2 regions of the Kocuria aegyptia genome follow, and region 2 is predicted to be linked to the other one. Evidence: predicted binding sites of a transcription regulator. Region 2 holds the regulator's gene; the other holds the start of a gene.
What was found. Region 2 encodes LexA, which represses DNA repair genes until DNA is damaged. Its sites were predicted from a motif close to TCGAACANNTGTTCGA; they were not measured.

Region 1 (3,400 bases), on a different contig from region 2:
GGACTGGCTTCGGCCGGGCGAGGACGACGCCCCGCAGCTCGTGGACCTGGTCCGGGCCGAGGCGCACCGGACGGCCGCCCGATGGGTGCTCGACCCGGTGGACCCGGCGGTCGGCAACGTGCGCAACAACTCCCCGGAGCTCGTGGAGCCGCAGCGGAGCCTGTTCTGAGCGCCCGCGAGCCCGCCGGCCGGATCGCCGACTTCGTCCGCGCCCACGGCGGCGGGGTCGTGGCGACCAACAGCGGCGACGGCTGCCCCGAGTCCGCGTGGATCAACCTCGCGGCCCACGGGGACGGGCGGCTGGTCTTCGGCACGAACGAGCGCAGCCGCAAGTACGCCAACCTCCGCGCGGACCCCCGGGTCTCCCTCGTGGTGGTCTCCGGGACGGGCCAGGAGTTCCAGCTCGAGGGCGAGGCCACGGTGCTCGAGGGGCCCGACGCGCGGGACGCCGGCGAGGTGCTGGAGTCCCGGCACCCGGGTGCCACGGGCAAGGCCAGCACCCGGCTCGTGGCGGTGCGCCCCCGCTGGGCGCGGTTCGTCGACATCTCCGTCGATCCGCCTGTCCGGGAGGAGTTCGTGCCCTGATCCGGCCGCTGGGACGCCACCGGAGAGGCCCGGGACCCGCGGCGTGGGTCCCGGGCCTCTCCTGTGGCCTTGTCGGGGCCGTGTTCGTGGTGTTCGTTCCGGCGTCCCCCGGTCCGGAGCGTCCGACGGGTTCAGACGTAGTCCGTCTCGGGGACCCAGCGGTTGAAGTCGAGCGTCAGGTAGAGCGCGAGCGCCGCGGCGTTGTCCTCGTCGATCCGCAGGCAGACCTGGTCGTAGCCGTTGTCGTACAGGGTGCCCATGGCGCAGCGCACGAGCTGCTCGGCCAGGCCCTGGCGGCGGCGGGAGGCCGCCGTGAACAGCTCGAAGATGTAGGGGACGTCGGGGAGGTCCTCGCCGGTCCGCCGGGACAGCACGAGCGCAGCGGCCACCACGGTCCCGTCGTCGTCGACCACCACCGGCGAGGCGTCCGGGAGGAAGGGCCCGTACTCCCCGTCGAAGACGCCCCGGATCACCTGGCGGGCCTCCTCCAGGCTGGAGACCCCGCCCTGCTCGTAGGAGGAGTAGTAGAGCTGGGCGAGGCTCTCGGCGTCCTCCGGACCGGCCGGACGCAGGGTCACCGCGGGAGCTTTGGTGTTCGCCGCGGTGTGGGCGATCAGCGTGATGGTTCCGGTCATGGGAGGCCTCCGTGAGGTCGACGCCGGCTGCTCCGGCGGGGCGGACGAGGGACAGGGGACGTCCGGGCGGGCCGCGCAGGGCAGGCCCTCCGTGCTCTCAGCGTATCCATTTCGCTGGGCTTGTCCATGCTTCTCCGCTCCTGATCGCAAAAGTGAACGCACTGGGCGGAGCGGTGTTTCCAGGGAACAGGTGTTCCCATTCCATCTCTTCCGGGTTTAGCGTGTCGTACAGAGGTTCTAGCTTCCAGGGGACAGGGCGCACCGCGGGACGGGCGCCGGCCGAGAGGGAGAGGAGCCGTCGTGGGTTTCCTGACGGAGAGCGTCGACGTGGACTGCGGCACGGACGGAGTGCCGGTGAGCGTGCGCTGGCGCGAGCGGAACTATCTGGTGGCAGAGGGCCCCGTGCGCTGGTACGAGCGCCGCGCCTGGTGGTCCGAGGACGCGCGGCTGCCCAAGGATCGCGGGATCGGGGCGGTGGACCAGCAGATGTGGCGGGTCCAGGTCCAGCTGAACCCCCGCTCCGAGCTGCTGACCCTCGAGCTCGTCCACACCCTCGACACCGGGCGCTGGCGGCTGCTCGCGGCCACGAGCGCCTCGGGGATCCGGGTGGTGCGCTGTGCATAGCCCCGCCGCAGGTGCATAGGATCGGAGGCGGAGACCGCACCGCAGAACGTGAGGGAGCACCCGTGAGACTCGGCACCGTGCGACGCGACGGCACCACCCAGGCCTTCCGGCAGGAGGACGGGCGGACCGTCTACCTCCCCGTTCCCGACGTCGGGGCGCTCCTCGCCGGGGGCGACCTGCGGCTGCCGGGGGAGCCGGGCCCCGCGCCGGCCCCGCAGGACCTGGCGACCCCCGTCCTGCGCCCGGGCAAGATCCTGTGCGCCGGGCTGAACTTCTACGACCACGCGGAGGAGGTCGGCCAGCAGATCCCGGAGCATCCCACGATCTTCGCGAAGTACGCCACCGCGCTCATCGGCCCCACCGACCCCATCGCCATGCCGGAGGAGTCCGAGAAGATCGACTGGGAGGCCGAGCTCACCGTGGTGATCGGCTCGCCCCTGCGCCACGCCACGCTCGACCAGGCACGGGCCGCGATCGCCGGGTACACCATCATGAACGACATCTCGGTGCGGGACTGGCAGGGCCGGACCTCCGAGTGGTTCCAGGGCAAGAACTTCGACCGCACCACCCCGGTGGGTCCCGTGGTGGTGACCTCCGACGAGATCGACCCCGAGACGGGGCTGGCGATCCGCTGCACCGTGGACGGCGTGCGGCACCAGGACTCCGGCACCGACCGGATGATCTTCTCCGCCGTGGAGCTCGTCGAGTACCTCAGCCGGTTCCTGACCCTCGAGCCCGGGGACCTCGTGGCCTGCGGCACTCCCGCCGGCGTGGGCCTGGCCAAGAAGCCCCGCCGGATCTGGCTGCGCGACGGTCAGGAGGTCGTCACCGAGATCGAGGGCATCGGTGAGCTGCGCAACGTCTGCACCCCGGCCGAGGACCTCCCGGCGGCCGGCTGACCCGGTCCGCCGCACCCGGCCCCGCCTGTTCCACCGTCCGGACATCCACCGTCCGGACATCCACCGTCCGGACATCCACCGTCCGGACATCCACCGTCCGGACATCCACCGTCCGGACATCCACCGTCCGGACATCCACCGTCCGGACATCCACCGTCCTGTTCCCGCCTTCGACCGGAGGACCCCATGGCGACGATCGGCTTCCACGCCTCCCACGAGCAGATCCCTCCCGAGCAGCTGCTGCGCGACGTCGGGCACGCCCAGCAGGCCGGCTTCGGGGCCGCCATGTGCTCGGATCACCTCGAGCCGTGGTCACCGCACCAGGGCCACTCCGGGTTCGCCCTGTCCTGGCTGGGCGCCGCCCTGGCCACCACGGACCTGCCGTTCGGGTTCGTGCACGCCCCCGGCCGGCGCTACCACCCCGTGGTCACCGCCCAGGCCACGGCCACCCTCGCCCGCATGTTCCCCGGCCGGATCTGGACCGCCCTGGGCAGCGGGCAGAAGCTCAACGAGCGGCCCGTCGCCCCGGACTGGCCGGCCAAGGAGCAGCGGCAGCGGTTCCTCGAGGGCAGCTTCGACGCGGTCCGCCGGCTGCACGCGGGCGAGGAGGTGTCCTGCCGCGAGCCGTTCCACGCCGACCGCGCGCGGGTCTGGGAC
Region 2 (3,400 bases):
GTTTAGTGCTCCGCCCGGGGCGGGTCGTTCAGGCGGCGGGGACCTCGAGGCGCTGTCCGGCCACGAGCACGGAGCTGTCCAGGTCGTTGAGCTCCACGATCTCGTCCATGACGTCCCGCGGGTCGCGCTCCGGATCGGCGGCCACGGCGAGCTCCCACAGGCTCTGCCCCGGGAACACGGTGGTCTGCTCGGTCCCGGAGCCCGGGACGGGCTCGCTCGTGGCCGTGGCCGTGGAGGGGACGAGGAAGATCACGGCCAGCACGACCAGGGCGGCCGAGCCGGCGAGGACGGGCAGCCCCAGGAACACCAGGCGGCCGCGGCGGGTGAGGGTCAGCGGGGTGCGGGATCCGGAGCGCGCGGGGCGGACCCGCCGGAGCGCACGGCCGAGGCCTCGGGCGGGTCCTGCGGACTCGCGCCGGCGGGCGGCGACGGCGCTGAGGGTGGCACTGGCACTCATGACATGAACTCCTTGACGTTCCCGCACGGAGCGGGCGATCTCGAACACCGGTCCGGTCGAGGGTCCCTCCGGACCTCCATTCGATCGAACATACCTTCGAATACCGATGACCCATGTCTAGCACGTGTCTGCGAATGCTGTCGACACCGGGTCGTACATGTGTTTGAACGCGCACGGCGTGTCGCCTAGGCTGAGGACAGGTTCGGGCCTCCGGCCGGCGCGCGCTGCGGACCCCCGGCGCCTTCCGGACGGGACCCATCGAACCACCCGGGTCCGACATCGGAACCGGGACCGCGCGGACCGGCGGCGGCACCAGCAGCCGGACGGGAAAGGACGACGCTCCCATGGCCCAGCCCCCCACCCCCGAGGAGCCCGGCACCCGGGGCGCCCGCCCCGGGGCGCGCTCGCGCAGCCGCGGGCTCAGCGTGCGCCAGCGCACCATCCTCGAGGCCATCCAGCGCTCCATCGCCGAGCACGGCTATCCGCCGTCCATGCGCGAGATCGGGGACCTCGTGGGCCTGGCCTCGCTCTCCAGCGTCACCCACCAGCTCTCCCAGCTCGAGAAGCTCGGGTATCTGCGCCGCGACCCCAAGCGCCCCCGGGCCATGGAGGTGCTCACTCCCCTGCAGCTGCGCGGAACCGCCGGGGCGGAGGCCGACGGATCGTCGCGCGAGGACGCCGCGGCGCCGACCGGGCGCACAGCGCGCCCCGCCGCCCACGACGCCGTGGCCGAGCTGTCGACCTCGGCGGACGTGACCATGGTCCCCCTGGTCGGCCACATCGCCGCGGGCGGGCCGATCACGGCCGAGCAGGCCGTCGAGGACGTCCTGGCGCTGCCCCGCCAGCTGGTCGGGCACGGCGAGCTGTTCATGCTGCGCGTCAAGGGCGACTCGATGATCGACGCCGCGATCTGCGACGGCGACTGGGTCGTGGTGCGCCGGCAGAGCGCCGCCGACAACGGCGACATCGTGGCGGCCCTGCTCGACGACGAGGCCACGGTCAAGACCTTCCGCCAGCGCGACGGCCACACCTGGCTGCTGCCGCAGAACACGCGCTACGAGCCGATCCTGGGCGACCACGCCACGGTGATGGGCAAGGTCGTCTCGGTGCTGCGCAGCCTCTGAGCCGCCGTGCCCAGGGCTCTCCGCCGCCGGCCGGGGCCCGGGGCCCTCCGGTGTGGTCCGGGCCCGGCGCCGTCGCGGCGTCCACCTCGCCCGAGCCCCGAGCGGGTCAGGGCCCGGGGCCGGGCGTGCTCAGCCCACGGCGAGCCGCTGCAGCGCCCCGAGCACCACCGAGCGGTCCGTGGTGGTCCACAGCGGCGGCAGGGACCCGCGGAGGAACCCGCCGTAGCGGGCGGTGGCGATCCGGGAGTCCAGGATCGCCACGACCCCGCGGTCCCCGCCCGCGCGGATGAGCCGCCCGGCGCCCTGGGCCAGCCGCACGGCCGCGTGCGTCGCGGAGACGGACATGAACCCGTTTCCGCCGGCCCGCTCCGCGGCGCGGCTGCGGGCGCTCGCCAGCGGGTCGTCCGGGCGCGGGAAGGGGATCCGGTCGATCATCACGAGCCGGCACGAGGCCCCCGGGACGTCGACGCCCTGCCACAGGCTCATCGTGCCGAACAGGCTCGTGGCGGGGTCGTCGGTGAACTCCTGGACGAGTCCCGCGAGCGAGGACTCCCCCTGGCACAGGATCGGCAGATCGGTGCGCTCGCGCAGGGCCTCGGCCGCCTCCTCCGCCGCCCGGCGGGAGGAGAACAGCCCCAGCGCCCCGCCCCGGGAGGCCTCCAGCAGGGCCAGCATCTCGTCCAGCTGGGCCTCCGTGAGCCGGCGGCCGGGCTTCTCCAGGTGCTTGGCGAGGTAGAGGATGCCCTGTCGCGGGTAGTCGAAGGGGCTGCCCACGTCCACGCCCTCCCAGCGCGGAGCGCCCTCCCCCCGCAGGCCGAGGGCGCCGGCGGCGGAGTCGAAGGACGAGCCGACGGACAGGGTCGCCGAGGTGAGGACCACGGTGCGCCCGTCGAAGAGCCCCTCCCGCAGCGTGCCGGCCACGCTGAGCGGCGCCACGTGCAGGGTCGCGGGGTCCGTGTCCTCCGCGGGCACGTAGCCGCGGCCGGGCTCCCAGCCGCCCTGCCGGGAGATCCACAGCACCTCTCGGTGCTCCTCGGCGGCGAGGATCCGCTCGGCCAGGTCGAGGACGTCGCTCACCCGGGAGCGGGCCATCTGCCGGCCGGCGTCCCCGTCCTTCTCCCCGGCACCGGCCTTGGACTCGGTCATGACGGTGCGGGCGGCGTCCCGGATCTGGGCCACGGCCGCCGCCTGGGCGTCCCCGAGGCCGCGGTGCAGCAGCTCGGCGGGAGCGCCCATCAGGGCCGCCTCGAGGTTCGCAGCTCCGGCGGTGAGGGAATCGGGGTTCGCGGAGGTGTGCTTGCGCGCGGACGCGGCGGCCGAGCGCACCATGGCCGAGGAGAGCTGGCCCGTGACGGCGCCCGTCACCCGGTCCTGGAGCTCGTGGGCCTCGTCGATGACCACGACGTCGTGCTCGGGCAGCACGGTGATGCCCTCGAACGCGTTGATCGCGAGCAGGGCGTGGTTGGTGATGACGATGTCGGCCTCGCCGGCCCGCTGCTTGGCGAGCTCGGCGAAGCAGTCCTCGACCAGGGGGCAGCTGCGGCCCAGGCACTCCTTGGCCGTGACGGACACCTGGCGCCAGGCGCGGTCGCTGACCCCCGGGAGCACCTCGTCCCGGTCCCCGGTGCCGGTCTCGCGCGCCCACTCCCGCAGGCGCTGGACCTCCTGGCCCAGCCGCCCGGGGTGCTCGGCGGTCTCGGGCTGCGGGGCGCCCGGGTGCGGAGCGGCGTCGGGCAGTGCGAAGAGCGCGCCCGGCTCGTCGTCGGACGGGTAGCCGCCCTCGATCTTGTGCAGGCACGCGTAGTTGCTGCGGCCCTTG

Region 1: a site for LexA is predicted at 1,445-1,460, ahead of ABD220_RS07210 (DUF6504 family protein). Genes of this name have one in related genera too.

Annotation. Positions count from the first base shown of each region.
Region 1 is NZ_BAAAOA010000015.1:185,136-188,535, reverse strand. It holds gene ABD220_RS07225 (SOS response-associated peptidase) at 1-169, shown strand, start outside; gene ABD220_RS07220 (pyridoxamine 5'-phosphate oxidase family protein) at 166-585, shown strand; gene ABD220_RS07215 (GNAT family N-acetyltransferase) at 717-1,220, opposite strand; gene ABD220_RS07210 (DUF6504 family protein) at 1,521-1,844, shown strand; gene ABD220_RS07205 (fumarylacetoacetate hydrolase family protein) at 1,907-2,743, shown strand; gene ABD220_RS07200 (TIGR03885 family FMN-dependent LLM class oxidoreductase) at 2,930-3,400, shown strand, end outside.
Region 2 is NZ_BAAAOA010000005.1:182,459-185,858, reverse strand. It holds gene ABD220_RS01605 (LysM peptidoglycan-binding domain-containing protein) at 29-457, opposite strand; gene lexA (transcriptional repressor LexA) at 802-1,581, shown strand; gene ABD220_RS01595 (ATP-dependent DNA helicase) at 1,711-3,400, opposite strand, start outside.